DNA from 2 places in the Xylanibacillus composti genome. Region 1 is predicted to be linked to the other one. Evidence: riboswitches for the same ligand, from Rfam matches in the RefSeq annotation. Region 1 holds a riboswitch; the other holds the start of a gene.
What was found. A riboswitch is a leader RNA that binds a small molecule or an ion and turns the genes downstream of it on or off. The one in region 1 is predicted to bind thiamine pyrophosphate.

Region 1 (16,266 bases):
GACATGCTGTTTACCCATTTCGGCCTGTCGGGACCGGCAGCCCTGCGCTGCAGCCAGTTCGTTGTGAAGGAGCAAAAAAAGGCCGGCGGCAAACCGGTTCAACTGACGATTGATCTGTTCCCTCCTTTCTCCAAGGAGGAGCTGTCTATAGAGTGGCAGCGAGCCTGGAAGAACGAGCCGCGCAAACTGCTTCGCAATATGCTGAAGGTATGGCTGCCTGATCGTCTTGTCCCCTTGCTGCTCGATCGTGCGAAGCTGGATGGCGCCATAACCTGCGATCATCTGCCGAAGCAGCCTTGGCAGGACTTGACGGCGCTTGTGAAAGCTTTCCCGATTGCGATAGACGGAACCTTGTCGATTGAAGAGGCTTTTGTAACGGGCGGGGGCGTGCATCTGAAGGAAATCCATCCGAAAACGATGGGCTCCAAGCTGATGAGCGGCTTGTACTTCTGCGGCGAAATCCTTGACGTCCACGGCTACACGGGTGGATACAACATTACAGCAGCTTTCGCAACCGGCTATACGGCCGGCATGCATGCCGCCGAGCAAGCCGCCCTGGAAAAAGCGGCGTCTTCCACTTCCTAGTCAGGTGCTGATGACCGGAGCAAACAGCAAAAAAACCGGAGCTGGTCAGCTTTCCGGTTTTTTGGGATGCCGTTATTAGGTTTCGGACTCAGGCTGCATATAAAATTCGGGGAAATCCTCGGTCACCAGATGGGCAGGCAGTCGAAGCGTTTCAGCCGTATCTTCTCGCGCTGCAAGCCCTTCCTCGTATCCTTCCTGTATCGGATAAGCCTGCTGAAAAACAGCATGCTGCTGCCCGGCAGGCTCCTCCACCAATGTCCCGCCGGACGCTTGCGAAATCTCCAAAGCCGAAGTCAGGTCATCAGACTCCAAATGTATTTGCACATATTTTCGGTCAGCGGACAGCTTTGGCTTGTACCCCAGCTCCTGCAGCGTATCGAAAGCCAGCTCGGCACCGCTTCGATCCGAAAAGTGGAACAACAGCTCATTCGCCATGCCATGCACCCTTTCCTCAGAATAACCCGTCATTAGCTTATCCGTTTTGCGTTTTTTTACACGATGTCGTCCGCTCATCTTCCAGGCACCTGGGGCAGAAGCAGCATGTTCCCATCAAGCGGCCGGCACATCTCGTTGCATTCCCGATTTTGGTCTGCTACTGTGATAAAGAATAGGAAATTCATTATGGAGGCGTTCATCATGAGTTATGCAATCGGGATCGATATAGGCGGCACCAAGGTCGCCATCGGCATTGTGGATGGCGAAGGACGGGTGATTACGCGGGAGTCGCTCCCTACAGACTTATCCATCTCCCCGGAGGACATGGTCTCGCGCATTGCCGAAGCAATCAAGCGATTAATGGCCGCGAACCGTTTGGAACAGGAGCATATGCTCGGTATTGGCATTGGCGCGCCCGGTCCGCTCGACCCTGCGGGAGGACGCATTACTTGTCCGCCCAACTTGCCTAACTGGCGAGATTTCGCTCTGGTGGCAGAGCTTAAGAAGCATCTGAATCTGTCGATCGTTATGGAGAATGATGCAACCGCTGCCACGCTGGCCGAGCATTGGATCGGCGCTGCCAAAGGGTGTGCGAATTTCGTCTATGTGACGATCAGCACCGGCATTGGCGCCGGCATCTTCATGAATGGCAAGCTGTTGACAGGGGCATCCGGCAATGCCGGCGATGCGGGACATATTGTGATCGACCCTTCTCAAGGCACTTGCGTATGCGGTCAGAAAGGCTGCTGGGAATGGGTAGGTTCCGGGACAGCCATAGCTAGAAAAGCCAGCGAAATCTTGGGCCGCCCAACATCGACACAGGAAGCGTTCGCCAGCGCCGATCAAGGACATGCCGAGCTGAAGAAGCTGATTGAACAGGTGTTCACTTACACTGGCATGGGCTGTGTTTCCCTGATCAATACCTTGGACCCGCAAATGATCGTGATCGGCGGCGGCGTGTCCCAAGTCGGCGAACCGCTGTTCAAGGCTGTTCGCCAGTATGTGTCCACGCTCGCCCTTAATCCGACCGGGCGAATGACACAAATCGTGCCCGCCGCCCTGCAGCAGGATGTAGGTTTGATTGGCGCGGCAGCGTTAGTCCACGTTCCCTATCGCTGACTTGCTGGCCGCTTCAAGGCATGCCCTTCGTTCCTTTATCGGAGCGACGGGCTTTTTTTGTCCTGGCTTAGGTATGAAACCATTCGTTTTGCACACAATGAGAACAGCAATTCTAATACGAATGGAGCCAAATCTTATGTTTGAAACCTTGAGCATGTCCATGTGGATCGTCGCCGGCATCATTGGCCTCGCCTGGGTCATATCGGTGGTCATGATTCAGAAGCAAAAGCGGAGGGAATTGGATAAAGGGACGGAACCGGAACAGGTCAAGCACATGGTTCGCAATAATCCCATCTTCTGGGCCTATATCGCTACACCGATTTTGGTTGCCATCGGGTCGGCGATTCTCATTTTATTATTATTGCGCTAAAGGGGGATTCGCGTGGATAAACGCACATATTATGTTTCCGTTCAAGCCGCCACCATCCTTGAGAATCAGGGAGATGCCGCATATGAATTCGAAATCGAGGCTACTCCCAAGGAGGCTGCCCAATTGGGAGAGCTTATGGAAGTGCAGAAGGATTATGATTTTGAATCGTTCTTCCGGGCGCCAATTCCAGGCATTCCTTACCACTACGACGGACCGAATGACGGGTACGATACTTCCATGAGACAAGTATTCGCGAAGCTCCATGAGCTTGGCACTGCAGAGACGAAGCAGCATATTGAGCAAATGGGCATCCTGGGGTAAAATAAAAGGCATTCTCGCTACCCATGGGAGGGGTTGCCGATGGAATGCCGGATTGGCTGTGCCGCCTGTTGTATCGCCATCTCCATTTCCTCGCCTATTCCCGGCATGCCGAATGGCAAGCCGGCAGGCGTGCGCTGCATTCAACTGACTGAGGACAATAAGTGCCGACTGTTCGGCTTGCCCGAACGGCCCCTCATCTGTTCCGCATTTCAAGCCTCGGAGGAGATATGCGGGCAATCGAATGAAGAGGCCTTGGCGATACTGGCTGCCTGGGAACGCGCCACATCGCACGATCAATAAAAGCCGCCCCCACGATATGGGGCGGCTTCTTTCGATTTATGGCTCTCTGCCAGCCTCGAATTTCGGCATGAATGGCCACCAATTGGCGCGGCCGAACAACCGGACCATGACCGGGATGAAGAGCGGCAGCATGACGAAGGCATAGATCGCCAAGCCGCTAATGATGATCGTGGCGATTTGCAAGAGCGACATGACGCCCGAGGGGAGCATCGCAGCGAACGTCCCCGCCAAAATCGCCGCCGCCGATATGATGACGGCGCCCATCCTCTCCATCGCTTGCATAATCGCTGTTCTCGGAGGAAGGCTTCGGTATTCCTTGAAGCGATCCATCAGAAAGATGCTGTAATCCACGCCCAATGCCATCAGCATTACAAAGCCGAAGAAGGAAACGGACCAGCTCGTTCCGACATAGTTCAATACGTCGACGAAGATCAGCTCCGTAACAGCCATGGAAGCGAAGAACGTCACAATTAAGGAAGCCAGCACATACAGCGGAATGACAAGCGATCGGAACAACACGATCAAGATCAGCGCAATGCCGGCAATCATCAGAACCACGGTGCGCGAATAATCGGCAGACGAGATATCCCGCAGGTCCCGATTCGTGCTCGTCACGCCGCCAACCGCCAAATCCGCTCCCGCATACGGTGTCCCGTCCAGCGCCCGCTTCGCGGCTTCTTCAAGATCATGGATCCGATCCATCGTTTCCTGCGCATAAGGGTCGCCTTCAAAAACAACCTCGAAAGAAGCAATCGTCTGATCAGGCGACAAATATGCGGCCAGCATCGCTTGCAGCTGTCCCTCTTGGGCTTCCTGAAGCCCGCCCAACTGCGCCAGATCCAACGGCACCCCCGTTGGCCTGGAAGCGCTGCGCACGGCCTTCACGCCTTCTACCGCATCAAGCTCAGCCGACACCTGCTCAAGATAGGCCAGGCCGTCCGGCAACGGCAAGGATTGAGGAAATTCCACGACGACCGTTGACGGCAGCGTCTCTCCCGGTCCAAAGCTTTCGGCCACCAGATTAAAGCCTTTGACCGAATCATACCTTTCCCCGATTTCATCCAAGGAGTTGAAGGAAACCCGGTTGTCGTACCCGGCCAATAAAGGCCCCAGCAGCACAACCAATAGCAACAGCGACCAGATAGGACGCTTGAGCGAAAAGCTGCCGAGTGCGCGATACAGCCCGCTTGGCTTGTGCTCAAGCTTCCTGCGCGAAGGCCAGAATACATGCTTGCCCAATACCGCCATAAAGAAAGGAACCAAGGTGACGAGCGCCAGCAGCAGCACGGCTACGCCGACTGCTACGGCAACTGCTGAGCGGTAGAGCGTGAAGGCAGAAAATCCGATCGCAGTAAAACCGACCAAAACGGCAAGCCCGGCTACCAGAACCGTGCGCCCGGCAGAACGATACGTGGCGAGTATCGCTTGGGTTGACTCCCCCTGCTGGACAAGCTCCTCCTTGAACCGACTGATCAACAAGATGCAGTAGTCGGTGCCGATCCCAAACATGACGGCCACCATAAAAATCTGCGTAAACGTCGATAACGGAAAATTCGCCAGATCAACAAGGAAGGCTACGACCGACTGGGCTGCAAGATAGCTCAAGCCAACGGTCAGGAGCGGAATAAACGGCGCCGCGACCGAACGGAAGACGAGAAGCAAGATTGTGACAATCAGCACGACCGTGATGATCTCGGTTTTCTTCAAGCCTTCCTGGGCACTGTAAATCAAATCCTCGTTAATGATCCAGTCGCCAGTGAAATAATGGGCCGCCCTTAAGTGCTCCAGCATGCCAACAAGCGCTTCGTGCACGGCAGCAGGCTCCCTGCCCTCCAGACTTACCTGGAGCAGCACGATCGACGTCCTTCCATCCTCGGCCAGCATTTGCGGCGTGAGTGCCGGTTCCATCAGATGCGTAACCACTGAGACAACGCCGGACCCGTCGGCAATCGAGGCCTGCAGCAGCCTTGCCGCTTCGGCCATTTCCGCAAAATCCGCATCGTTCAGGCCTGCGTCGTTATGGAAGACCAGCAGCGTAGAATGAAGCGCGCCCCCTCCCTCACGGCCATGCAGCTCCTTCAGCATTTCGGCTGCCGCCGTAGAAGGGTAGCCTTCGGGAACTTGAATCTGCCCCTTGTCCCGAACCAAGTCGGCCATACTCGGCGCTGAAAGCATCAGTCCGGCCGCAGCGATAATCCAAATTGCCAATACCAGCCACTTCCATCTTACTACCCATTTCATCATGCATGCGATCTCCCTTCTGTTTAGCTAGGCACCCGATCATTCCTTTCCACTCTTTAGCATACCCCCCTGCAAAGCGGAACTAGAACAGCATGCAAAAAAAAGATCAACCGAGCTCGCAACCCGGTTGATCCATTGCCTCTTATGCTTTTCGAAGCGGCAGCCATTGCAGCACATTTTGAATGTGCTCATCCCAGTATTCCCAGACATGCCCGCCGGGTCCTTCTTGATACGTGAGGGCGCCATACCCGAACTCCTCGCATTTTCTGCGAAACGCCTGATTGTCCTCGTACAGGAAATCCTCTGTTCCGCAGCATTGATACAATGCAGGCTTCTCCTTCATTCGTCCGCTCTGCTCCACGAGCCACAGCAAATCCTCCGGTGTCCCTGCGATGTCCTCTTCGCCATAGATCAAGTGGAAAAATTCAGGCGGCTCCACAGGGGAACGTTGAATATGTCCAGCCATATCCAAAGCGCCCGATAAGCTGGCAGCGGCGGAGATTTGGTCGGGACAACGAAGCGCCCATTTGAACGCACCGTAGCCTCCCATAGACAGGCCGGCCACAAAGTTGTCCTCTCGCTTCTCCGAGAGCGGGAAGAATGAGCGAGCCAGCATAGGCAGCTCCTCAGTCAGGAATGTCCAATACTTGTCTCCGTACTTCATATCCGTATAGAAGCTCTTGTGGACATTCGGCATCACCACTGCCAGACCTAGCGGCGCCACATAACGCTCAATAGAGGTTCTGCGTGTCCAAATGGAGTCGTCGTCGGTATAACCGTGCAGCAAGTACAGTGTCTGATGCTTGCTGTCGCCGATGCCGACGCGTCCTTCCATGCCGATTTGGCTGCGGGTTTGCTGCGGCAAAATAACAGTCATGGACGTACTCAACTTCAACACTTCAGAATAAAACTTGCATTGGATCAAAGCCATCTTATAGGTAACCTCCTTGATGTATGCGAATGGAACACCCACGACAAGCAAGAGCGCTTCTCCTGCCTCCTACCCTCCGCTTCCGTGGAGTTGTCGTTGCTCAACCCGCACGATGTGCCCTTCGTTCCTATTTTGGCTCATATATAACGTAGCTGCAACCACTTCATAATCTTTAGTAAGTGCAAACAGGTCGACTGCATGCAAAGCTGCGCTTGTGCCCAACTCCTCCTTGACCTGCTGCACGCGCTGTTCGGAAGCGGGCTCCGCCATCAGAAATCCGGTCAGCTTGCTTTTGTTTCGCCAGAAGGGATCCTCCGCCCGCATTTCTTCGGAATCAAACCATTGGCTGTGCCTTTCCTCGTCTTCGAAGCTTACAGCGTCCATGTACTGCTTCAGCCAGTCTTGCATTCGAGTATGGAATGCGGGGCTCACTCTCGTATCGAAGTCGTCGCCGAACAGCAGCCGCAAGTTGGAAATATTGCGGAAATACAGCTCTTCCACCGTGCTCGACAGGCGCTTGTTGTCCCTTTTGAGATCGACATTGTCCTTATACGCCGCGACCATACTGTCAATCTTGTCCTGCCGCTCTTTTCTCAAGTTGTCCAGTCGCTGCTCGTAATTCGATTCTTTTCGCTCGTAAGATTCCAGCAATGACTGCAGCTTTCTCAGATCACTGCTCTGCTCGCGATTTTTGATCGCCATGTTGACAAGACCAATCAGCATGAGAATGACCAGGGCAGGATAAAACCACTTGACAAATCTCTTCATTGTCCCTCCCGTGATTCGGCTTAGCTGTTCGCCGAACAAATTTCGAATTCTTTAGTTCAACGTTGTCTATCCCTCCCGTGATGATATTGATAGTATCATATAACAGAAACCGGCGCGATGGCACTATATATGCGGGCCATGCTACCCATATGCGCTCCGTTCCTAGTGCGTTTCTACTACATTCATGGCACGTCTTCTCCGCCTCTGATGCCGAAAATCTGTTGCAGGACCCGTGGCGCCTTTGTATAATCAAAATAGTGGATGACAAAATCCTACAATTTTTCCGCGCGCCATTTTCAGATTATTAGAAATGTTCTTACTCGACAAGGAGGTTCCAGACGTCAATGAGCCGAAAAATTTTGCCGACCGCCGCACCGCCTATTATTTCATACCTGCATCATGCCTACACGCTAGCCATAACTCGTGCCTATCCGCAATCCATCTCGCATTTCTACAATAATTATATCTCGTTGCGCTGCTATCAGGAAATTGCCCAATACCGAAACTACGACTATTTTAATTTTTACAACTTCCATTACTACCCCGGCCTGGTGCGCGAGCAGATTTCCAGAGATTTGTTGTCGGACTACCTGAACGAACATATCGTTGACTTCCTCATTCGTGCTGTTGACAAGAATTTCTATGTCCTTCTCTATGTCGATCAATATTATATAAGCGCTTCCAGACACTATCAGACCACGCATTTCACGCATGATGTGTTCGTTCACGGTTATGACAACGACGAAAGGCAGTTGTATTTGAAAGGTTATTTGAAAAATGGCAGTTTTTCAGACTATCAAGTGTCCTATGAAGATTTTACCGCAGCATACGCGAATGGAAATGATTATTTCTGGTGGCAAGTCTATATTAATCTGTTCCAGTTCGACGACGGCGACTACCCATTCAATGTCGGCTATCTGAAGAAGCAAATCAGCGATTACCTGCAGGCCAAAAATCCGCAGGATGATGTCCTGCAGTTCATCAACCCTTCCGGAAGGTTCCAGCAGCCGACCAACTTCGGCGTCGCCACCTACGATTCCTTGCAGGAGTACTTCCAGCTTATGCGCGATGGGGAGATCGGCAACGACATCCGTCCGCTGCAAGTCGTCTGGGAACATAAGAAAATCATGCTCGATCGTCTCGCGTACCTGCATGAGCAAGGCTATCTCCCCGATCTCTCGCTCCACAATCAATATGAAGAGGTCAAGCAAAAAACCGAAATGGCAAGATCGCTGTTCCTGAAATATGAGCGCCGCCAAGACAAGTCGCTCATTGATATGATGGCCCAGTTCATGGATGAAGTCCGGCAGTCAGAAATCGCCGTGCTGGAAAAGCTACTGGCGGAGCTTCCCTAACTCTGCTTCGCCTTACCCTGCTCTGCTCCCTAGCGATATAGCCGGTACGCCGCATGGCAAGTAGGACCGATTCCTTTCCCTACACCGACCGCATGGGCGATTGCCGCGGAAATGAATGCCTTGCCTGTGCGGACGGCGGCCTCGAGCGAAGCTCCCTTGGCCAATTCGGCGGTAATGGCCGCCGATAACGTACAGCCGGTCCCGTGTGTGTGCAGGGTATGGATGCGGGGATGCGCCAGCTCGATAAAGGAATGGCCGTCGTAGAACAAATCGACGGCTGTTTCTCCTTCCAGATGCCCGCCCTTCAGCAGCACAGCCTTCGCGCCAAGCTCCAGCAACCGACAGCTCGCTTCCCTCATTTGTTCCACATCATGGATCTGATCTCTGCCAAGCAGATGGCAGGCTTCCGGAATATTCGGCGTCACCAGCGTTGCGATGGGAAGCAGGCGTTCCTTCAAAGCTTGAACGGCATCCCGCTGCAGCAAGGGCGCGCCGCCCTTCGCAATCATCACCGGATCGACGACAAGCTGCTTCACCCCATACTGCTTCAGCTTGTCTGCAGTCAGCGCGATAATCTCTGCCGAGAAGAGCATTCCTGTCTTCGCCGCATCAACGCCGATGTCAGCGAGCACTGCATCAAGCTGAGCTTCCACGCAAGCTGCGCTTTGCGGATAAACACCGTGTACGCCCAAGGTATTCTGTGCCGTAAGAGCAGTCACAACACTGGTGCCGTATGCATTTAATTCCTGAAAGGTTTTCAAATCTGCTTGAATGCCGGCGCCGCCGCCGGAATCAGAGCCTGCCACGGTCATCGCCTTCGCCAGTTTCATCGTTCCTCTCCCCTTTTTGCTCTTGTTTTCGTTCCATCACCTGAACCGATCCGGACGGAAAGCATCGAGCTCCAATTCCGGCTTGCGTCCATCAACGATATCTGCGACAACTGCCGCCGTTGCCGGACTGAGCAAGATGCCGTTGCGGTAATGACCGCATGCAAAAATAACACGCGGGTGTTCCGGACTCGACCCGAGCAGCGGATACCCATCCTGAGTCGCCGGTCTAAGACCGGCCCACTTGAGCGTCGGCTGGCGCTCCTTGAGAAAGGGCAGCGTCCTCTTGCTTAACGCCTCCAGTCGATGTATGCCCTTGTCGGTGACGCTAGTCGCGAATCCGGCTATATCTTCCGAAGCCCCGCATACGAGCATGCCATTCGCCTTGCTTACCATGTAGCCTTGACTGGTGAAGAGGATATGCCGAAGCTCCGCTTGCTCCGCGGAATAAGCACAAATCTGTCCCCTGATCGGATAGACGGGTATCGGAAAACCGAACAGCTCTGACCAGCTTCCGCTCCATGCGCCCGTACACAATACGATGCGATCCGCTTCGTAACTTTGGCCTGCGCTGTCCTGAACCCTGACCCCCGCCGTCCAATCTGCGAGTGCAAGCTCCTGCAGCTGCTCCCGGATCTCCACCCCGACCGTGCAGCAGGCCGCTTTCAGCGCCCGAACGTAGTCCGGTGCGTGTACGTGGCTCTCCTCTGGACAATATACGGCTGCCCGTGCTTGCTGCATTTGCGGCTCCAGCTGTTCCAGCCTGCTGCCTTCGACGATGTCCGCTTCGGTGCCGAAGGGGCGCTGCCAAGACAGGCGCGCCGACAGCGCCGACAAATCCGCTTCATGATAGACGGCATACAAGCTGCCGCTCTCCGTATATTCGAAATCCATGCCGGACAACCGCTTGACTTCAGCCTGCCAGCGCGGATAACGCCGCAGGCTGTCCAGGCAAAGCCGGAAGAAGCCGTCCGGATATTCGGGATTTTCCGAGAAGGGAGCCAGCATGCCTGCAGCCGCTCCGGAGGCCTGCCCGCCGCAAGATCCCTTTTCAAGAATGGAGACATCGTGTCCGCGGCTCGCCAGCGCCAGCGCGCAGGACAAGCCGATGACGCCCCCGCCCAATACAATGATGCGCTCTCCCACTATCGTCACAACCTATCTGCTACGAGTTATTTGACGGCCAGATGCTCAAATTCGCTGCTTGCCGACGCGTATCTGCGCTTGGCGATCCGCCCGGCCAAGAAGGCCTCTCTGCCCGCTTCAATCGCAAGGCTCATGGCTCGGGCCATGCGCACCGGATCCTTCGCGCGGGCTACCGGCGTATTCATCAGAATGCCGTCCACGCCAAGCTCCATCGCTTGCACAACGTCTTGAGCGGAGCCAAGACCGGCATCCACAATGATCGGCACATGCGCAGACTCCACAATGAGGCCGATATTGTAAGGATTCAAAATGCCGAGACCTGTGCCAATCGGCGCCCCTCCCGGCATGACTGCGGCAGCGCCGGCCTCCTCCAGCCTCTTGCACAGAATCGGATCGTCGGACGTATAGGGCAGCACGGTAAAGCCCTCTTTCACCAGCTGTTCGGTAGCCTTCAGCGTTTCGATCGGGTCGGGCAGCAGCGTCATGGCATTCGCACTGATCTCGACTTTCACCCAATCGCTCAGCCCGGATGCACGGGCCATGCGTGCAATGCGAACCGCTTCCTCCGCCGTACTCGCACCCGAAGTGTTCGGCAGGAAGGTAAAGGGGCGATCTTGCAAATGCTGCAGGATCGAATCGTCCTCCGGATCATCCAAATTCACCCGACGGATGGCGAAGGTCAGTACTTCTGCGCCAGATGCTTCTATGGCCTGGTTTTGCACGAGCGGATTCGGATATCGGCCCGTCCCGAGAAAGAAGCGGGAAGTCAGCGCCTTCCCGCCTATCACAAGCTGATCCTTGTTCATCCGGCTTACCCTCCCCCGACAAAATGTACTAGCTCAATTCGACTGCCTTCCTGCAGCAGTGTGTCGGACCACGCAGGAGCATCAACCAGTTTTCCGTCGACCTCCGCAATGATCCGCCTTTGCTCCAACCCGTGCTGGCGAATCAGATCCAGCAGTGTTGCGCCCGGAGCGACCGTTTTCCTCTCCCCATTGATTATGCATTCCAATTTGCTCAGCCTCCCTGGTATTCGTTCATCTTCTCCAGAAACTTCCGGCATGTGCCGCGAATATCCGCGCTGCCGACGATTTCGCTTATGGCGCATATGCGGCTGGCGCCGGCGGCGAGCACTTCGTCAACGTTGTGCAGCTTGATGCCGCCGATGGCAACGAAGGGAATGCGTATTTCCGCCGCCGCCTCGCGCACGTAAGCGGTGGTCACCGGGTCCACCACGTCTGCCTTGCTCTTTGTCGGAAATACCGGGCCTACGCCGATATAATCCGCCCCTTCCGCCTCTGCACGGCGCGCTTCCCCGATCACATGCGTGGAGATGCCGATTATCTTATTCCCGACAAGCTTTCGGGCCTCCTGAAGCGGCAGATCGTCTTGCCCAAGATGGATGCCGTCCGCATCCACGGCCAAAGCGATGTCGATATGGTCGTTCACAATAAAAGTCACCTGGTGCTTGCGCGTAAGCTCGCGCAATGCCCGGGCTTTGCGGAGCAGCTCGCGCTTCGAACTGTTCTTGTCCCGCAGTTGGATGATATCGGCGCCACCCAGGATCGCTTCTTCCATCACTGTCACCAGCTCCTTGCCGGGATGAAACTCCTCCCCGGTTATGGCGTACAAGCGAAAATCTCTCATCCCTTTTCCTCCCCCGATTGTTACCCGCAAAGTTCGATGCGTATTCCATCGCTCTCTATAATAAAAAAAAAAACGCACAATGCCTGGTAGACAATGTGCGTTTACGAACAAAAGCTGCTCATTCGCAAACATTCCCTACGCTGGCATTACCCAAACAGGTTCAGATGGTCAACGACGGCCTAGTCGTACTCTCAGCCTGCTTCCGCAAGCCCCCATTTTCCTATTCATTTCGGATGAATCGTGAATCGCCCCTATTATAGACGCTATAGGCTGCAATGACAAGTAAAACCGTCAAATCCTTCTGGACTGCATGCGCGCGAGCCCGGGCCTAATCCAATAACAAAAGCTGCCCGGGTTGCGCAAGCAACCGCTAGCAGCCTCTGTCATCGGCATGTTGTCTCCAGCAACAGCTTTACAATCCCATCATCCCGTCACGGATTCGCAGCGCGGATCGCATTGCGAACCCATCTTCCCGATGCAGACAGCTGCGCATCGGTCCATCCGGAGATGGGCGCACCCGGCAACAACGCAGCCGAAACCTCGGCTTTGTCGGCAAGCGACCAGTTCACCCAGCTGATATTGCGGGCATTCAGGAAATCGATCCACTGCTGGGCTTCTGCCAAGTAAGGACCGCCATCTCCCGAAGCTTGGCTCGTTCCCCATTCGGAGACGAAGATGCCAATCCCTCTATTCCGCGCATAATCGATCCGGTCGCGCAGCCACTGTCCATGTGTGCCCGAATAGAAATGCAGCGTATACATAACATTGTCGAAGGCTAACGGATCATCAGCAGCATGATGAATGTCCTGGCTCCAGGTAGGCGAACCGACCAGGACGACGCCGTCCGGATCAATGGCCCGAATGACCGGAATGACTTCCTCCGCATACGGTTTTACGTCGCCTGCCCAGCTGACATTGCCGTTCGGCTCATTGGCAATCTCGTAGATGACGTTCGGATAGTGACCGTACAAGGCGGCCATCTCCTGGAAGAAGGCCTTCGCCTCCTCTTTGTGTGTATTCGGGTTGCCGTCATACAAAATGTGCCAATCAATAATGACGTAAATGCCGAGATCGATTGCAGCCTCAACTGCTTCCTTGACTTTTTCCTTAACCGATGGATTATCGATATAGCCGTCTTCCTGCGTGTACATGGCAGCGCGGAATACGTTGACATGCCAGTCGTCACGCAGCCACTGAATGGTTTCCTTGTTTACAAATTGCGGGAACCATTGCAGGCCGTGCGAGCTGATTCCTACCAATTGGACATCCTGTCCGTGCTGGTTTTGCAGCTGCGTGCCCGACACCTTCAGCTGTCCCCACTGCGAGACTACATCTCTTGCAGGATTTCCGCTGTTGTCTTGAGGCTGCGCGCTAGCCTGCGAAGAGTTCGCGCTGCTTCCGGCGCTATTGGAAGACGACACGACGTAATAATACGTCGTGCCGTTCGTTACGTTCGTATCGGTGTAGCTTGTTCCCGCTACATTCGCCACGGTCGTGTACGGACCGCCGCTCGTCGCCGCACGCTTCACCGCATAGCTGGTTGCGCCGCTTGATGCGCTCCAGCTCAGGGCGACCTGCCCGTTGCCTGCGACAGCAGTCAACCCTGTCGGTGCGGCCGGGGCCGCGGGGCCCGGCTGACTGCCGCCGGGCTCCGATCCCCATATCAATACGCCATTCCTGTACAGCGCAATCCGCTCGTTCGAGCCGTACGATGTCATCGTGCCGTTATAGGAATAATCGTTCGCTTCATTGTAATTCGACCAATTGCTCTTGTTGATCCGGCTTTGGATGTCGCCGGTGTTCGCTCCAGCCGCCAGCTGGCCCGCTCCTGCGCTGAACGACAGCTCCAAGTAGCTGTCCGCCCCTTCGCCCGAAGCGCTGCCGAAGCTTGCAGAAATGTTCGAGCAGCCTATTTGCGCCCAGTCGCAATTGTACTGGTCGGCTACATTGCCGTCCTTCGAATACCAGTAGCGGATCGTCAGCTCGCTCAGATTCACCGCGCTGCCGCTCTCATTGACAATGCGCAGATGCGGCTTCATCTGATTGTCTGTCGCATTCGTATCCCCTGTCTTGTACTCGACGCGCAATCCGCTCGGCTGCTGCACCGAGCCCGTCGGCGTCGCGCTCGCTTGCGTCGAATTCGCGCTGCTTCCGGCGCTGTTCGAAGCGCTCACTACATAGTAGTACGTCGTGCCGTTCGTCACAGCCGTGTCCGTGTAGCTTGTTCCTGCAACGTTCGCCACAGTCGTGTACGGACCGCCGCTCGTCGCCGCACGCTTCACCGCATAGCTGGTTGCGCCGCTTGACGCATTCCAGCTCAGAGCCACCTGCCCGTTGCCTGCCGCAGCCGTCAAACCTGTCGGGGCTGCCGGAGCCTGCGGCACTTGGACGCCGCTTGGCGTTGCGCTTGCTTGCGTCGAGTTCGCGCTGCTTCCGGCGCTATTGGAGGCGCTTACCACATAGTAGTACGTGGTGCCGTTCGTTACAGCCGTATCCGTGTAGCTCGTACCGTTGACATTCGCAATATTCGCATACGGTCCTCCTGCGGTCGTTGCGCGTTTTACTGTGTAGCTTGTCGCGCCGATCGACGCACTCCAGTTCAGGCTTACTTGCCCGTTGCCCGCTGCAGCCGTCAAGCCTGTCGGAGCTGCCGGCACTTGGATTGAACCCGGGTTGGAAGGAGGAACAGCCGGATACGCATTTCTTACCAGCATCTCGAACTGCTCGTGGAACCAATGACCGGCGAGCGGCGCATTGTCCATGGCGCCTGTCGGGATACCCGCGTTCGCGCCGTTGGTAAACGTTGGATCACAGTTCGGATCGGCGTTCTTACCTTCGTCATTCGGGATATATCTGCTTGCGCCATCGGATTCGCCCGGCGGCTTCACCCATACGAATGCATGAATATGGGAGCCCTCATAGCCGGACGGAGCAGCAGTAGGCGGAGTGCCCATCCCTGCGCCGTTCACGTTGCACCATAGCCCGCGATGCTGTCTGCCGTCGATCTTGCTCTCATTCACATACGTATTCAGGTTCGAAGAAGTCGAGACAGCAGTCGGACGATTCGGTCCGCCCCATCCGTTGCGGGACGTATCAATCAGGAAGCCAATGCTGTTCGGGAAGCCTGCAGCCACGAAGCGGTTATACAATGCCGCAGTGAAGTCCGCCTCGTCGAAAATCGGGTTCCATTCGTAGTAATTCGAGCTGCGCACCGGCTGCCCGCCAATATTCAAGTTCGGGTTTGTCAAGAACGGCTCGGATGTGGGTGTGTAGTTAGAAACATTGGTAATAAAGCCGTCAATGCTATTCAGTCCAGCTGCCGTGCCTTGTACAACTTGTGTATACAGCTGCACGACACCTTGCAGGTTATTGTCCCAACCGAGCCAGCCGGAATGGGCAATATCCATGTAAATATATACGTTCGGGATCGCATGCAGCTCATCGAGCGCATAGCGCACTGCCTCCACCTGAATGCCGCTGGAATTGGCCTGCGCGCATTCCGGATCATTCAAGTTGGTAACCAGATTCGGCAATCCGTCCGGTTCAATAACTGTTACAATGCGAATATCTTGAAATTTCGGCTTGGCAAGCACTTCGGTAATGGCATCGATATACTCGGTCTTGTAACGTTGCAGACCTTCCTGCGTCAGGGGCAGCTCGCCATTGGACGCGAGGGCCGAACAATCCCGCCCTGGCAAATCATAAATGACAATTGTCGCTGTGATCGGCACACCGCTTTGTTTCTGCGCCAGCGCCAGATCCAGGTGATCCTCCAAGCTTTTCCGCCCGGCGTTCGCTGCCCCGCCATGGATGGCGGCTATCCGGTCCAGCCAGACGGCTGTCGGATAAGACTTGACCGTTTCCATACGCGAGGCCAAATTCGGGTCGCTTGTGCGGGCAATAGACGTGTCGATCAGTGCCGCATAGTCTGGATTAATGTAAGCCGTCGCGCCTACAAACGGATTGTTGACACGAGGCTCAGCCGCCTGTGCTTTCGGAGCAAAGGCTGCCAAGAAACTTCCCACTACCATGGAAAGCATGACAAGGTACACCAGTGACTTTCTGCTAATCCCTCTCATACTCAAAATCATTCACCCTTCTTTCCTTTCCGGATTTGTTGACATGGAGATTCGGAAATCGTTTTCCAATGTAACAGTAAGACGTTCCAGCATCACCCCCAGCTCATGGTTACGGCACGTAGGGAGTAGATTTATCGCGCGC
Region 2 (16,266 bases), on a different contig from region 1:
GCGGTCGGCCATATGGCCGAAATCAATGGCCACCTTGCCCATGACAGAACGAATATGCGATACAATGGGCACTGCGGCGATTCCGGCGGAAACAAGGGCAAAGTCGAAGGAGTGCTTTTCCACGTCTGCCAGCACGCGCGGCACATCCGCCATGCCGCGAACAGGGTGTACGGCTCCACTGACCCGGTTGCCGTTGCTGCGCAGCTTCTCGGCCACATCATGGGCCAGGTTTCCGACGACCAGCACGCGCCCTGCTTCAAGCAGCCGGTTGATGTAGCCTTGGCGATAAAGCTCGTAGTTCACCAGCGAGTGGGTCAGCGGCAGCGACCGATAATCCATGCCGTGGGCGCGCAGCACTTGAAGGAAAAGCGGTTGAAAAGCCCGCTTGCGCGACAACGGAATGCCGATCGCGTCGGCTTTGCGGATACCGGCAAGAAGAAGGTCGCGAGCGCCGCGGTCGGGAATCTCAACTCCCGCATACGGCAGGAAGAAGCCCAGCCTTCGTATCTCGCTGTCGGACATCGCGGTTTCCTGCGCCATCGTTAACAGTTCGCCATCTCCCAACCGGATCAGCCCGTAAGGAGTGGCGGACTGAACCGCCTGCAGCAGCTGTTCGCCGATTTGCGCCGGCGGTGTTACAGAATAGAGCGAATCCTTGTATTGCCCCAAGCCTGCCTCTATCAGCTTTTCCATCGGCACGTCAGCCAGCATCGTATTCGGAGGCAGCAGCTTCTCCACCCAGGATTCGGCAGCCTCATATACGCCTTCATCCTTGCCGGCGGCAAGTCCGAGCTGATACGTATCGGTCGCTTTCAGGCCATCTTGATAGCCTTCCCCGTAGCCCCTGCCGTGCGCCTGGTTGTAGCCGTCATCGTAGCCGGAGTCGTATCCTGTCTGAAATCCTTTCAAATAACCGCCGTCAAAGCCCTGATTAAAGCTCATGCTATTCTGTCTGGCAAGGCGCGCTGCAACCCCCTTACGCCGCTTCAGCTGCAAATGCCTGCCTTTCTTTTGCGATTTCATGCTATCCCCCCGTCATCTTCGCCTTTGGCGTACCGTATCGGCATAAGCCAGCCTCGGTCCCTTCAGCTTGATCAACTGGCTGAGCGCTTCCATATGATCGCCGATAATCATCTCCGCCACCGGATTTTTCGCACCGGTATTGCTTGTGCGAAGCCGATTTTGCTTGACTACATTGACATGCCCGCCCTTCCCGACGCGCAGCCCCGCTTCGAGAGCAAGCACCTGCGCGAGCGGCGGAACAGCCAGCTTCTCCAGCCCGATCCTCCATGCTGCCTGTCGGGTCATCACATGCGGCACCGCTGTCAGGGAATTGACCGACAGGTCGTTTCGGTCCAGGACGCGATTGAGAAATTCCTTCATAATGGTCACCTCATCCCTGCGATCGAAACGATCAACGAACGGAGAAATATCATTCAACACAATGTCCGCCCCGTTGCGAATCTCCAGAAAAAACGGCAGCAGCAATTCACCGGGTACAGCGAAATCCGCATCCATAAAGAGCAGCAAATCCCCTTGCGCCTCTTTGGCACCCAATGTTCTGCCGACATCATGCCCCAGCGCCTTCTCATAATGCAGCACCTTGACGCCTTCGAACGTTTCCGCAATATCCCTTGTGCGATCCGCCGAGCCGTTCACGACAACAATGATCTCTTGAAGCGGCATACGGACAAGCTGCTCCAGCACGCTGCCGATTGTCCTTTCCTCATTCATCGCGGTCAAGATGCAGCTGGCCGGGCGAGACTCTGGCAGCAGCAGCCAATCAGGCGGCTCCGGATTCCCCGCATGCGCGCCCCCGACAAAGGCGCGCATCAACGACTCATACACAGCCGGATGGACTTGACCCGGCACAACCTGCCCGAGCCATTCCGACCATCTCTGCTGCAGCCGGGCCTTGTCGACTGTCTCGCCTGAACCGCGAATGGCGGCCTCTGCTTCAGCCCCCGCCGTTGCGGCCAGCTGAAGCAAATGCGCATCCGCCTCCGGGCGCTTTTCCTGCTCGCTTGCGTCCGAATAGACGACGGCGATTCGTCCTTTGCTCCGAAGGTCCCGGCGGCCTCTGCTTCGCCCAATGCGTCTTTTCCTCCGAACAAGCTGCCTGTTCGCCAGCCTTCTTGCGCGTCTTTTCCGGCGCCGGCCGGGATGCGCTGCCTGTATGTGTCCTTTTTTTCGTCTTTTTCGCTTGTCGCTCTTCACACTAACCACTCCCGTCTTCGAATCTTGTCGATCCGATTCGCCCGGGGTCCTTTCATCGTCAGCAATTTGTGGATGGCTTCGGCATGGTCCCCCAATATCAAAAATTCCAGCGGATCTTTGCCATTCACTCGCTTGCGCTTGCGCGGGTTGGTGGAACCGACATTCACATGATGAACCGCCTCCACCTTCAATCCGTTCGCAACGGCGCGCACTTGGGCGCATGGGGGGACCGACAAGATATCGGCTCCAATTGTCCGCAGTGCGCTGCGGCTTAAGGCATGCGGAACCGTTGTCATGGAAACCCCCCGCAGATCCGATCGGCCCATAGCGATATTCAGCGCATGCTTCGCCAGTATGACCGAATGCACTTGCGTGCGATGAACAGGTCCGGCATAACGGTTCAGCGCCACATCTACGCCATCCTCCACAGCCTTGATAAAGGGTATCAAGTCTGCCGAGGCTATCGGTATATCCCCATCCAGGAATAATAAAATGTCTCCTTTGGCGGCCTTCGCTCCAATGCTTCGGCCCACATCATGCCCGAGAGGCTTGGGATAGACCAGCACACGAGCGCCCGCCGCGCGGGCAATGCGCGCCGTACCGTCGGTCGATCCGTTCGCTACTACAATAATCTCGACTTGAGGATGAATCTTGGCTGCCCTCGCCATGACCCGACGTATTGTTTTGCGTTCATTCATGACTGGTATAATGACAGATACTTTGGGGCGGTTAGCATTGTGAATCAACTTCTTTGCCTTCACGACAGATCCCCACCTCCTCGGCATATTGTATGTGCGCACGCCAATGCGGACACGGCGCTTGTACCGGGAGCGGTGCGGCATGTTCGCGCATGCGGCTACAGACAACTGCGGTAAAGCTCCTGCAGCCTTCGGGCAGATGCTTCCCATGTGAAGTGCTCCGCAACCCGTCGCCTTCCCCCTTCTCCCAAAGCCGCCGCCAGCGGCTGATCCTTGAGCAAGCGGACAATGGCATCCGCTAGATTGTGCTTCAGCTGTTCCGGCGGAAGAAGAAAACCCGTTTGGCCGTCGAGCACCACTTCCGAGATTCCTCCCGAAGCGGCAGCTACGACCGGAACTCCTGCAGCCATGGCCTCCACATTCACTAAGCCAAACGCTTCATCATGGGTGGAAGGAACGACGCACACATCAGCCGCAGCATACCAGCGCGGCAGTTGATGATGATGGACGAAAGGCACAAACCGCACTGCATGCGGATAGCGGTTGCCGAGCCGGTGAAGATTCGCCACATAGGGTGTGAGGCTGTACTTGTTGTAATAGGGGCTCCCTACTATAGCCACCACGATATCCGGACAGTGCTCGATTATTTTCGGAACGGCTTCCAGCAGAAGATGCACGCCCTTCTGCTCGCGCAGTCTGCCGACGAACAGCACGACCTGTTTATCCCGATAGCCAAGACGAGAGAGCAGCTCCTCGCGCAGCTTTTGTCCTCGCGCAGAATGTCTGGGCACGAATTGGCCGGCGTCCACGCCCAAGTGATTAACCAGGATCTTTTCGGCCGGCAGCTCAAACTGCGACAGAAGATGTTCCTTTAAATAGCGGCTGTTTACAAGAATGCGATCCGCCGCTGCCAGCTCTTGCTGTGCCCGGGCAGCGGACAGCTTTGCGGGCTGGATGAAGGTAGTTGAATGCAGCGATAGCCATACGGGCGAGTGCTTCAGCTTTTTCTTGAACATGCGCACCCAGGAAGGGCGATTTTCAATTTGCAGGAGAGAGGGCTTGCATTGGCATGCTGCAGCCGCCGCCTTGCGGCAGTAGGCAGCTCCCGGTCTGGCGCGCAGTCGAATATGTTCGACGCCTTGGACCTCTTTCTTTCCGGCCTGACCAGGGAATCGGCGTGACACTACGCATTTGCGGCCGCTGACTTCCAAATGGGACGCAATTTCATGCACAGCTCTCTCGACTGAGCTGCTCCCTGCAGATGGTACAGGGAAGCTTCCGGGCGCGATCCACATGTAGGAACGTCTCATCGTTGTTCACCCCCTGCCCGGATGAACGTCCGGGTACTTCCTATTATCATATACAGATCCCCGTACGCCGGGAGGGCATATGCCCTGCGGCGAGAACCTAATTCCCGCACCTGCTCGGCTATTTGTCCAATCCGTTTGTTCTCCCTGTACATACTATTTTTAAGAAACCAAGATGGACGAAGCGGTGCAAGCAGCGCAACAAGCACAGCAGGGATGATGGGAACTGATCAAGGAGGTGGAGTATGGAGCAACCTCGAGTAGGAGTTTTAATCAGCAATCGCGTATATCGTAAAATGTGGAATGGGGAGAAGGACCGGGAAAGACTTGATTTCTATGTGGAAGCGGCCGCACGCTCCGGCGTACAGCTCTGTTTCATGCGACTCGCTGATATATCGCTGGACCGTCTGGAGGCGACAGCCTGCCTTCCCGGACCGCAAGGATACGAGCGAAAACGAATCCCATTGCCGTTCGTGATTCATAATCGCACCTTGTACTTTAAGCAGGCGTCCAAATTAAAGCTGAACAAACTGTCCGAGCTCTGCGTGGTGTTTAACGGGGGAAACCGCTACGGAAAAGTCTATATTCATGATTTGCTGATGGAGAATGACGCCTTGCGTCCCCATCTTCCGGGAACGAAGAGGGCAACGCGCGCCACGCTTCGCCAGTGGATGAAGCACTATGATGAAATTATTCTCAAGCCGGACAGCAGCAGTATAGGCAAAGGGATTTACAAGCTCAAGAAGAGCGGGAGCGCTTGGCTGTTTCAACCGGCTTCCGCCGGCAATGGACGGGCCAGACGGCGCATCCGCTTCCGCAAGAAACTGCCGCCAAGCCTGCTCAAGCTCATCCGTTCGCGGCCCTATGTTGTTCAGCAGTGTCTGCCGCTCGCCCATTATGACGACAAGCCGTTCGACATTCGCGTATCCGTACAAAAGGATGAAACCGGCGAATGGCAGGTGACCGGCATGGCGGTGAAAGTAGCAGCCAAAGGAAAATTCGTGACCAACGTTGCCCAAGGAGGGGCCGTTTATCAGCTTGAACATGTCCTGCAGGCACTCCCGCATCTGAACACCAATCAGGTGGAGCAGGATCTGCAAGCCTTCTCCCTTAGCGTTGCCGAACAATTGGATAAGCACTTGCCCAACCTGGCGGATATCGGGCTTGATGTCGGCATTACCAGCCAAGGTTTTCCTGTATTTATTGAATGCAACAATCGGGATCTTCGTTACAGCTTTGATAAGGCAGGATTGCCGGATGCCTGGCGATCCACCTATGCCAACCCGATCGGCTACGCTGTGTATCTGATCCAGCAAGCAGCCCGCAAATATGTACAGCGGCCGGGCTAACCGAGTTCGAGCTCGATATGAAAGCCCGCATTCCTGTCCTATGACTGGACAGAATGCGGGCTTCTTTTCATTCGCACTTGTTCTTCCGGCATTTTGGGTCCTGCGGATCGCCCGCTTCATCCCTCCCCCGGGAAATGAACCGGCAAGCTCGCTCTATGTCCTCCTCCGCGGGGGGCTCCACGTCTTCCAAAGTATATGGCAATCCAAGCTGCTTCCATTTATATACGCCCATGCGATGATAGGGGAGCACTTCTACCTTTTCCACGATCTCCATTCTCTCTATAAATTGCCCGAGCAATCGCAAATGCTGTTCCTCGTCGGTCCAGCCAGGCACTAGCACGTGTCTGATCCAAACCGACTTCCTGCTCGCTTTCAGCTCCTGAGCGAAGCGGAAAATCCGATCATGCGACTGGCTCGTCAACTGCCGATGCTTCTCCCGATCCATCTGCTTCACATCCAGCAGCACCAAATCAGTATGCGCCAGCAGGTCTCGTGCAAGCTCCGGCTCGCAGTAGCCCGACGTATCGAGGGCCGTGTGCAAATCCCAGCGCTCCTTCGCCTGCCTGAACAGCTCGGCTACAAAGGCAGCCTGCAAGGTTGGCTCGCCCCCGCTTACAGTCAGTCCTCCCCCCGATAACTTGTAGTAAGCTAGATACGGCTCTATCTCCGCCAGCACCTCCTGCACGGTCATGCTTTGCCCGCCCGTCTTGCTCCACGTATCCGGGTTGTGGCAATACCTGCATTGCAGCGCACAGCCTTGCATGAACAGGACGAAGCGAATGCCTGGTCCATCTACTGTTCCGAAGGTCTCCATCGAATGAATATGTCCGATCATGCTGTCACCCGCTTTCATTGAATTTCCGTTACGTTCTCTATCGAAAGGCCTGAGGCATATCAGCATGATTCGTCCAGGTAGGCTGGCACGCCCTCGTCAAGCAAGCAGCCAGGCTTTCTCTCGCCGCAGCTTACATCATGCCGTGGAACGTGCGATGGATCACATCGAGCTGCTGTTCCCGTGTCAGCTTGATAAAGTTGACGGCATAACCGGAAACGCGTATCGTCAGCTGCGGATAGTTCTCCGGATGCTCCATCGCATCGATCAGCTGCTCGCGGTCGAAGACGTTGACGTTAAGATGATGCGCGTTCCGGGACATATAGCCATCCAGCAGCGCTGTCAAATTGCGAATGCGCGCTTGCGGCTCCTTGCCAAGCGCCTTGGGCACAATGGAAAATGTGTTGGAGATGCCGTCCAAGCTATATTCGTACGGCAGCTTCGCCACAGAATTCAACGAAGCAAGCGCCCCCTTGCGGTCCCGCCCATGCATCGGGTTGGCGCCAGGGGCGAACGGCTCGCCAGCTTTCCGGCCATCCGGCGTAGAACCTGTTTTTTGGCCATACACCACATTCGACGTAATGGTCAGGACGGACATCGTTGCTGTCGCTTCCCGATAAGTCGGGTGCTTCTGCAATTTGCGCATAAACCGCTCGACTAGCTCGGTTGCAATCCGATCGACGCGCGGATCGTTATTGCCATATTGCGGATATTCCCCTTCAATCTCGAAATCGACAGCAATTCCCTGTTCATTGCGTATCGGTCTGACCAACGCATGCTTGATCGCGCTTAAGGAATCCGCGACAACAGACAGGCCGGCAATGCCGCATGCCATCGTGCGGAACACCTCCCGATCATGAAGCGCCATCTCCAAGCGCTCATAGCAGTACTTGTCATGCATATAGTGAATGATATTCAATGTGTTGATATACAGCTGCGCCAGCCATTCCAGCATCCGGTCATAGCTTTCCATCACTTCGTCGTAATCGAGCACGTCGGCCTGTATGGGCTTGTAAGCAGGCCCTGCCTGTGTGCCAAGCTTCTCGTCCACGCCGCCATTAATCGCATACAGCAGCGCTTTGGCCAAATTGGCCCTTGCGCCAAAAAACTGCATTTGCTTGCCGATCCGCATCGCCGACACACAGCAGGCAATGCCGTAATCATCGCCATAATATGGCCGCATCAGATCATCATTTTCATATTGGATGGCACTTGTTTCAATCGAAACCTTGGCGCAGTACTGTTTGAATTTTTCGGGCAAAGCGGTGGACCACAGCACCGTCAGGTTAGGTTCCGGAGCAGGTCCCAAGTTATACAAGGTGTGAAGAAACCGAAAGGAGCTGCGGGTCACCCTCGTGACCCCATTCAGGCCCATTCCGCCAATCGATTCGGTCACCCAAGTAGGATCGCCGCTGAACAGGTCGTTGTATTCTGGCGTCCGCAGAAACTTCACAATGCGCAGCTTCATAACGAAATGATCTATCAGTTCCTGCGCCTGCTCCTCAGTCAGCACGCCTTCCTTCCTGTCCCGCTCGATATAGATGTCCAGGAAGCTGGACACTCTGCCCAGACTCATGGCCGCGCCATTCTGTTCCTTGATCGCACCCAAGTAAGCAAAGTACAGCCACTGAATCGCCTCTTTTGCATTCGTCGCCGGTCCGGACAGATCGTAGCCGTACCCTAATGCCATCTCCTTCAATTCCCGCAGCGCGCGAATTTGCTCGCTGTGCTCTTCTCGCAAACGAATAAGCGCCTCTGTCATCGCTCCGCTCTCGAGCTGCTGCAAGTCCTGAAGCTTCGCTTCAATCAGCCGATCTATGCCATAGAGCGCCACCCGTCTGTAGTCGCCAATGATGCGGCCGCGCCCGTAAGCGTCGGGCAAGCCCGTGATAATGCCCGCTTTGCGCGCTATGCGCATTTCTTCCGTGTAGGCGTCAAATACGCCCTGGTTGTGCGTCTTGCGAATGTCGGTGAACAGCCTGACCAAGTCCTCGGGAATGGGAAAGCCGTAAGCCTCTGCGGCATCCACCACCATCCGTATGCCGCCGTAGGGCTGAACAGCCCGCTTGAACGGTTCATCCGTCTGCAGTCCGACTATTTGCTCCAAGGACTTATCGAGATATCCGGGCTTGAAAGCAGTTATGGTTGAAGGTGTGGCGGTATCTACATTCAGAACACCGCCGTTCTCCCGTTCCCTGCGTGTCAGCTCACGGACTATCTCCCATAGCTTGTTCGTAGAGGCAGTTGGTCCGGCTAGAAACGATTCGTCCCCGTAATAAGGAGTCAGGTTCTTCTCTATGAAGTCGGCTGCATCGATGCGCTCCATCCATTTCCCGGACGCGAAGCCTTCCCATGGATTCCGTCTGCCTTGTTTCTCTTTGCTCATTAGGACGGCCACTCTCCTCACACCTTTCATTCGTATGTTAAGAAATCAAAAACCAGTTGCGCATTCAGAATTTTCCATAGTAAGCATTGCGATAAATATCTGCAAGCTCTGTGACTAGCGGCATTTTCGGGTTGGCTGTCGTGCATTGATCCTCGAACGCGCGATCGGCCAAGTAATCCACTTTCGCTTCAAATTGTTCAGGCGGTATGCCCAAGTCTTGAAATTTCTCAGGGATGCCAAGCGCCGCGTTCAGCTTCCGGATCGCCATGATCAGGCTGTCTACGCCCTCCGCTGTCGTATGCGCCGGCAAGCCCAGGATCCGGGCAATCTCCGCATAGCGCTGATCGGCAACAAAATGCCCATATTTCGGGAAGGAGGCAAATTTGGTCGGCTGCTTGGCGTTGTAGCGAATGACATGCGGCAGCAGTATCGCATTCGTTCTGCCGTGAGCTGTATGGAACTCGCCCCCCCCATTTGTGCGCCAGACTATGATTGATGCCGAGGAACGCATTCGCGAATGCCATGCCGGCAATCGTCGAGGCGTTATGCATTTTTTTCCTGGCATAGGCGTCACCGTCACGATAAGAGCTTTCCAGATAATCAAAAACCAGTTGAATGGCCTTGATAGCCAGGCCGTCCGTATAATCATTCGCCATCACTGACACATACGCCTCAATGGCGTGGGTCAACACATCCATCCCGGTATCGGCAACTGCAGTTTTCGGCAGACTGAGCACGTAATCGGGATCAATGATGGCAACATCCGGCGTCAACTCATAATCAGCCAGCGGATATTTCGTATTTCCCAGCTTCTTATCCGTAATGACGGCAAAGGAGGTCACCTCCGAGCCTGTACCCGATGTTGTCGGGATGCCAACAAATTTCGCTTTTTGGCCCAGCCGCGGATACTTGTATACACGCTTGCGAATGTCCATGAATTTTTGCTTCAGCGAATCAAACTGGGTGTCCGGGTATTCATAGAACAGCCACATAGCCTTAGCGGCATCCATCGGCGAGCCTCCGCCCAGCGCAATAATGCAATCGGGCTGAAACGCTCTCATCAGCGCCGTTCCCCGTTCCACCGTTTCAACCGAAGGATCCGGCTCTACATCGGAGAAAACCTCAAGCGAAACAGGCGTCTGCCGTTTGCCCAGATAATAACTGACCCTCTCCACATAGCCAAGCTGCACCATCACAGGGTCGGTCACGATCAGAACGCGGGAGATGTCCGGCATCTTCGCCAAGTACTGTGTCGCCCCCCGCTCGAAATAAATTTTGTTCGGCACCTTGAACCACTGCATATTGACCGTGCGCCTGGCTATCCGCTTGATGTTAAGCAGGTTCACGGCACTCACGTTCGCAGTCGTGGAATTGCTGCCGTACGACCCGCAGCCCAGCGTCAGCGACGGAAGATTCGTATTGTATATATCGCCGATCGCCCCATGTGTAGACGGCGAATTGACGATCACCCTTCCAGTCTGCAGCTTGTCTGCGAATGCCTGAATGACCGCTTCATTGTTGGAATGAATGACAGAGGAATGTCCCATCCCGCCGAAGGCGACAATTTCCGCAGCGCGCGCGATGCCTTCTGCCGCATCCTTCACCCGGTAACAGGCCAGAATCGGGCTCAGCTTCTCTGCCGACAGCGGGTGCTTGCTGCCGACGCCCTTCAGCTCTGCTACCAGCACCTTCGTCGTTGGCGGAACCGCTATGCCGGCCTGCTCAGCGATTAGGACCGCCGATTGACCTACTATCGAGGCATTTACTGCGCATTTCTCCGGGTGAATGGCCAGCTCGGTCAGCTTCTCGATTTCCTCCTTCGACAGGAAGTAACAGCCGAGCTCCTTCATGAGCTTCTTGGCCTGTTCGTAGATCGGTTCCTCCAAAATGACTGCCTGCTCGGAAGCGCAAATCATGCCATGGTCGAACGTCTTGGACAAAATCAAATCTGTCACCGCCTGCTTCAAATTTGCGGATTGTTCGATTAGGCAGGGTACATTGCCCGGACCTACTCCAAGCGCCGGCTTGCCCGTGCTGTACGCTGCCTTCACCATCGAGGCTCCCCCGGTAGCCAGCACCAGAGCCACATCCGGATGATTCATCAGCATATGAGTCGCCTCCAGTGACGGCTGCTCGATCCACTGGATGCAATGCGCCGGAGCTCCATGCTTGATCGCCGCTTCATATAGCACACGGGCCGCTTCTCGCGAACATTGCTGTGCAGATGGATGAAAGGCAAAGATGATCGGATTCCGCGTCTTGATGGCGATCAGCGCTTTGAACATTGTAGTGGAGGTCGGATTCGTAACAGGCGTTACGCCCGCGATTACCCCAACCGGTTCAGCGACCAGACAATAATGCTCATATGGATTTTCCTCGATGATTCCGACCGTTTTTTCATATTTGATGCTGTGATAAATGTACTCGGACGCAAACAGGTTTTTCGTAATCTTGTCCTCATACACTCCTCGCCCGGTTTCTTCAACAGCAAGCTTGGCCAGCTTCATATGCTGGTCCAGTCCGGCCAAGGCCATTTCCTGAACGATCCGGTCAACCTGCTCCTGATTCAGCGCCATGAATGCCTGCAGCGCCTGCCCGGCACGAGATGCGAGCCAATCAACATGCGCTTGTACAGATGGCGTCGCAGCCTGCTCTTCCCCGCGCTTTGCTTTGTCAGTAATTTTCATGGTCAATCGCCTCCTTTAATCCGCTTCATCGGTAAAATGCTTGAGATCCTCCCATCGCTCGGCACTTCCGACGCGCCAGCTTTCCTTACACCCTCATCATAGGGGTTCGCACCGGCCTTATATGTGATAAATCTCACATCACGGACCGAAGAAAGCGCTAGCTTCTGTGACTTAATTGTGAATTGTTTCACAATATACGGGATAGGAAGCCGCTCTTTCTTTTTCCTATGCAGCGAAATCTTGTTATGAGGATGAAAAAACAAAATCGCCCTTCCGCGCGGAGTACCGCGACGGAAAAGCGATGTCTGGTTCGCATGCAGCCCGAGCAGGCTGTTACCAGGTCACAAAGCCCTTGGAGCCAGGGACATCATGCCGGATCATGTCCATGACGGGAACCGTGTAAGCCAGCAGGATCAGCACGACAACGAGCGAGATCCATACCCCCCACCGTTCGAACAGACGCGGCGTCGCCTCGGCGTGCTCCGTCACTTCGGCGACCGGATACTCCGTATAGCCTTGTGGCGTCCGCATCAGCGCGAACAGGTTGTATATCATCAGCAAAACCGCGACGAACAATATCGTGCCTCCGATTGCCATAGCCACATGGTACGGCATCCAGAACACGGCATCCGGGTGTTCGCCATAGGTCGTGTATGCTGTTCTGCGCGGCGAGCCGAACAGGCCGACGGTATGCATGGAGCCCGACATGAAGAACATGCCGATCGCCCACAGGATCGTCTGAATGATTCCCAGCTGATTCATCCGCGGCGTCAGCGTGCGGCCGGCCATCGCCGGCACGAGCCAATACGTGATGCCGAAGAAGGTCAAGGCCACGCTTGTCGCGACAGTCAAATGAAAGTGTCCCGTTACCCATAAGGTGTTGTGCACAACGGCATTCATCTGATTGCTCGCATTGATCAGTCCGCCAGCGCCTGCCGGAATGAAAACCAGCATCCCGACAAAGGGCGCAAAAAATCTCACGTCTTTCCACGGAAGCATTTTCCACCAACCGAACAGGCCCTTCGCCCCCTTCTCTCTGCCGCTGATCTCGAAAGTGGCGAATAAGGAGAAGGCCGTCATCAACGACGGGATGACTACCATAAAGGTAAGCACTACCTGCAGGTATTTCCAGAAGGGCGAAATGCCGGGCTCCATTAATTGATGGTGGAAGCCAACGGGTATGGAGAACAGCAGGAACAAGATAAAGGACAATCTGGCCAGCGCGTCGCTGAAAATCTTCCCGCCAATGATTTTGGGAATCATGACATACCAGCACATATAGGCCGGCAGCAGCCAGAAGTACACAAGCGGATGGCCAAAATACCAGAACAGGGTACGGCTCAGCATGACGTTAATCGTCTCTACCCAGCCGAAAGACCACGGGATAAGCTGCAGCAGCACCTCCAGGGCTACGCCAATCGTGGCGATTTGCCACATCAGCATGGTCACTACGGCCATGAAAGCCAGCAGCGGGGAAAGCTTGCCCTTGTGTTCCCTTCTCCATACCCGATACTGGTAGAACAGGCCGAACCCGCTCATCCAGCTTCCTACAACGACGAATACCAGCGCCACATAGAAGAAGGGCGATGCCTTCATCGGCGCATAAAACGTATACAGCACGGTCGCCTTGTTCAGCAGGATCATGACTGTTGCAAGCAGCGTCCCGAACGCCATATGCATGAATCCAAGCCAGCCCAGGTTTCGGGCTACTGGCAGTAGCTTGCCGCCCAGCGTCTTCGCAGCGGCAGAGTATAGAAAGCCGATAATGAAAAAGGTCGTGAAAACCAAAGCCATCAGCACACCATGTGCGGTAAGCAGCTGATAGTAGCCGATTCCGGCAGGCAGCTGGATCATGCCGCCCCTCACCAGCCCCTGCAGGAGACCGGCAATGCCGCCAATCAACAAGGCGATAAATGCAAATACAATATGGGTAATCACAAGTCTGGAATCTCTGCGGTCAAATTGATGCTCCATCTTGTTCATCCTTTCTGCTTGAGAGGTCTATTGCACGGTAATGACGGTTTTCATAAATTCATGCCCGCCGCCGCAGTATTCATTGCAGAGCACCAGATATTCTCCCGGCTCGTCAAAGGTGTGTGTAATGTGGCTGACCTCTCCCGGCACGATCATCATGTTCACATTCGTATTCGGGATGGCAAACCCGTGAACAACATCCGGGCTGGTCACGGTGAAATGCACGGTTGCTCCAACAGGCACGACGAGATCGTTCGGCTTGTAGCCAAAAACATAGGCGATCATAACCGCTTCATATTCGTTCTCACCTACCTGCTTCAGACCCGGCTGGTCGAAGGGAGGCGTCGTGTCGACCTGTTCCGGATCAATAGCATGGGAATGGCTTGGCGGGGCCATGCCCATCGAGAATGTCGATACGCCCAGGACGACAAGAAATACGATCAGCATGGCAATCCCGAAGGCGAGCCAAATTTTCTCCAACTTGTGAATATGCACGTTTCTTCCTCCTTTTGGTTCGCAAAACCTTATTGTCTGGCCAGAAATAAAAAGAAGACCAGCAGCCACGATACCGCCAAAAACCCGCCCAGTATCATGACGGACACGAATGTCCCCTTTAACGTCGGCTCTTTGGCAGTCTGCTGCTCTACAGGCTTGCGCGCCTCCGTGCTGCCCTTCGTCATTACAGGATCTGACATGGCTTATCCCCCTTCCCGCTTTCGGCCAAGCATGAACGGCTCAGCTTGCTACCGGGTTCATTGTAAGCCCCTCGCTATCGGTTAACTGTGAGCAATGTCACACCTGCCCTCGCCAATTTTTAAACATTTTGTTACAGCGGCAGCCAGAACTTAGCTGGACACATGCGGCCGATTTGCTATAATAGAGGCTGGAGTTGACGAACCAAAAAAGCTTCAGGGGTGCCGGAATGGGCCGGCTGAGAGTGTATCCCGCAAAGATACTGACCCTCTGACCTGATCTGGGTAATGCCAGCGTAGGGATTCCGAGCGCACTTTTGTGCTTACGCACGCTCTCGCTTCCCTATGGGAAGCTTTTTTGCGGTCCGGCGGCTTCAAGCTATCCAAGCAGGACTCATAGATAAAGGAGTGGAAACAGCCATGAAGAAGACTTGGATTATCCTGCTCTCTTTCGCCTTGGTCGTCATACTGGCGGCAGGCTGCGGGAACAGCGGGAACCAGAGTGGAACACAGGGCGGGGAACAGCAGTCGAACGGGGGACAAGAACAGAATCAAGAATCGCCCCAAACCTTAAAGAACGTCACTGTCATGCTGGATTGGGCACCCAATACGAACCACACGGGCATGTATGTGGCGCAAAGCAACGGATATTATGCAGAGGAAGGACTTGACGTTACGATCATTTCTGCAGGCGAAACAGGCGTAGAAACGGCTGTGGCAGCAGGCAATGTAGAGTTCGGCGTCAGCTATCAAGAGAACGTGACCGTTGCCAGAACGAGCGAAAGCCCGATTCTGATCGTATCGATCGCGGCAGTCATTCAGCATAACACATCCGGCTTCGCATCCCCGGCTGACAAAGGCATTGTGTCGCCGAAGGACTTTGAGGGCAAGGTGTACGGGGGTTGGGGCTCTCCGTCCGAAATTGCGACGATTCAATCGGTTATGCAAGCAGCAGGCGCCGACTATGACCAGCTGACTGTTCTGGATACTGGTTATACGGAGTTTTTCACAGCGGTTGAGAAGGATATCGACTTCGGTTGGATCTACTACGGCTGGGACGGCGTGCAGGCCGAGCTGAAGGATGTGCCTCTCAACATGATCTACCTGCGCGACCTCTCCGAAAAACTGGACTATTATACGCCGGTGCTCATCGCCAGCGAGCGAATGATCGAAAACGACGCGGACACAGTACGGGCATTCCTGGCAGCTACCTCCAAAGGTTACGCCTACGCAATCGAGCATCCTGAAGAAGCTGCGGACCTCCTGCTGAATGCCGAGCCTGACCTGGACGCCGAACTGGTGAAGGCGAGCCAAGTTTGGCTGGCGGACCAATACCAAGCCGATGCGTCTCGCTGGGGCGAACAGAAGCTTGAAGTATGGAAAAACTATGCGGATTGGATGCTCGAGCATGAATTGCTGGAGCAGGAGCTGAACGCTGAACAAGCGTTTACTAATGAGTTTTTGCCGGAGTAAGGCAGATTGCACCAGACGCCGGGGACGCTGACAGCGTCCTGCGGCGTCTCTTTCCATTTCCAACTCGAGGAGGACCAAACTATGGCCAATGCACTAGTCAGCATTCAAATTTTACCGAAAACCAAGAACAATGAGGACATCATCCCCTATGTAGACCGGGCGATCTCCGTTATTCAGGCATCCGGCGTCAACTACCGGGTCGGCCCGCTGGAAACGACAATGGAAGGCGAGCTCGCCAACCTGTTGGACATCGTCAAGCAAATGAACGAGGAAATGATTGCGTACGGCAGCCCCAATGTCATCTCGCAGGTGAAGATCTACTACAATCCTGCCGGGGCTTCCATGGACAAGCTGACAGAAAAATACGACGGGTAAACCGCATGAAGATGCGCGCATTTCTTTACAAATGGTGGCCTCCGGCACTGGTCTTGGCGCTGCTTCTGATTGGTTGGCAGGCTGCCGTGGACATTTCCGGCGTCGAGAAGTGGCATGTGCCCTCTCCCGTTGACGTTGCGCAAGAATGGGTGAAAAGCTATCCGCAGGTGCTTGCGCATACCTGGGTGACGGTTAAGGTGATGCTGGCCGGAACGTCGATCGGCATCATCGTCGGCATTGCGGGCGCTCTGCTGCTGCACGTCTCTCCATTCATGA

Region 2: another riboswitch for thiamine pyrophosphate. It lies ahead of XYCOK13_RS06555 (ABC transporter substrate-binding protein); the one in region 1 lies ahead of thiE (thiamine phosphate synthase).

Annotation. Positions count from the first base shown of each region.
Region 1 is NZ_BOVK01000003.1:25,504-41,769, reverse strand. Features, by position in the region: gene XYCOK13_RS00935 (BaiN/RdsA family NAD(P)/FAD-dependent oxidoreductase) at 1-585, shown strand, start outside; gene XYCOK13_RS00930 (hypothetical protein) at 661-1,098, opposite strand; gene XYCOK13_RS00925 (ROK family protein) at 1,222-2,139, shown strand; gene XYCOK13_RS00920 (hypothetical protein) at 2,276-2,509, shown strand; gene XYCOK13_RS00915 (hypothetical protein) at 2,522-2,830, shown strand; gene XYCOK13_RS00910 (YkgJ family cysteine cluster protein) at 2,870-3,130, shown strand; gene XYCOK13_RS00905 (MMPL family transporter) at 3,167-5,371, opposite strand; gene XYCOK13_RS00900 (alpha/beta hydrolase) at 5,514-6,302, opposite strand; gene XYCOK13_RS00895 (hypothetical protein) at 6,372-7,070, opposite strand; gene XYCOK13_RS00890 (cysteine peptidase family C39 domain-containing protein) at 7,415-8,425, shown strand; gene thiD (bifunctional hydroxymethylpyrimidine kinase/phosphomethylpyrimidine kinase) at 8,455-9,255, opposite strand; gene thiO (glycine oxidase ThiO) at 9,292-10,407, opposite strand; gene XYCOK13_RS00875 (thiazole synthase) at 10,425-11,204, opposite strand; gene thiS (sulfur carrier protein ThiS) at 11,210-11,410, opposite strand; gene thiE (thiamine phosphate synthase) at 11,416-12,045, opposite strand; TPP riboswitch at 12,160-12,271, opposite strand; gene XYCOK13_RS00860 (glycoside hydrolase family 6 protein) at 12,477-16,136, opposite strand.
Region 2 is NZ_BOVK01000015.1:168,131-184,396, reverse strand. Features, by position in the region: gene XYCOK13_RS06610 (GT-D fold domain-containing protein) at 1-1,023, opposite strand, end outside; gene XYCOK13_RS06605 (glycosyltransferase family 2 protein) at 1,036-2,217, opposite strand; gene XYCOK13_RS06600 (glycosyltransferase family 2 protein) at 2,214-2,978, opposite strand; gene XYCOK13_RS06595 (glycosyltransferase family 4 protein) at 3,074-4,225, opposite strand; gene XYCOK13_RS06590 (YheC/YheD family endospore coat-associated protein) at 4,468-5,571, shown strand; gene pflA (pyruvate formate-lyase-activating protein) at 5,639-6,406, opposite strand; gene pflB (formate C-acetyltransferase) at 6,537-8,789, opposite strand; partial or broken gene adhE (bifunctional acetaldehyde-CoA/alcohol dehydrogenase) at 8,854-11,476, opposite strand; gene XYCOK13_RS06570 (b(o/a)3-type cytochrome-c oxidase subunit 1) at 11,810-13,459, opposite strand; gene XYCOK13_RS06565 (cytochrome c oxidase subunit II) at 13,478-13,945, opposite strand; gene XYCOK13_RS06560 (cytochrome c oxidase subunit 2A) at 13,975-14,145, opposite strand; TPP riboswitch at 14,351-14,460, shown strand; gene XYCOK13_RS06555 (ABC transporter substrate-binding protein) at 14,563-15,615, shown strand; gene XYCOK13_RS06550 (thiamine-binding protein) at 15,697-15,990, shown strand; gene XYCOK13_RS06545 (ABC transporter permease) at 15,996-16,266, shown strand, end outside.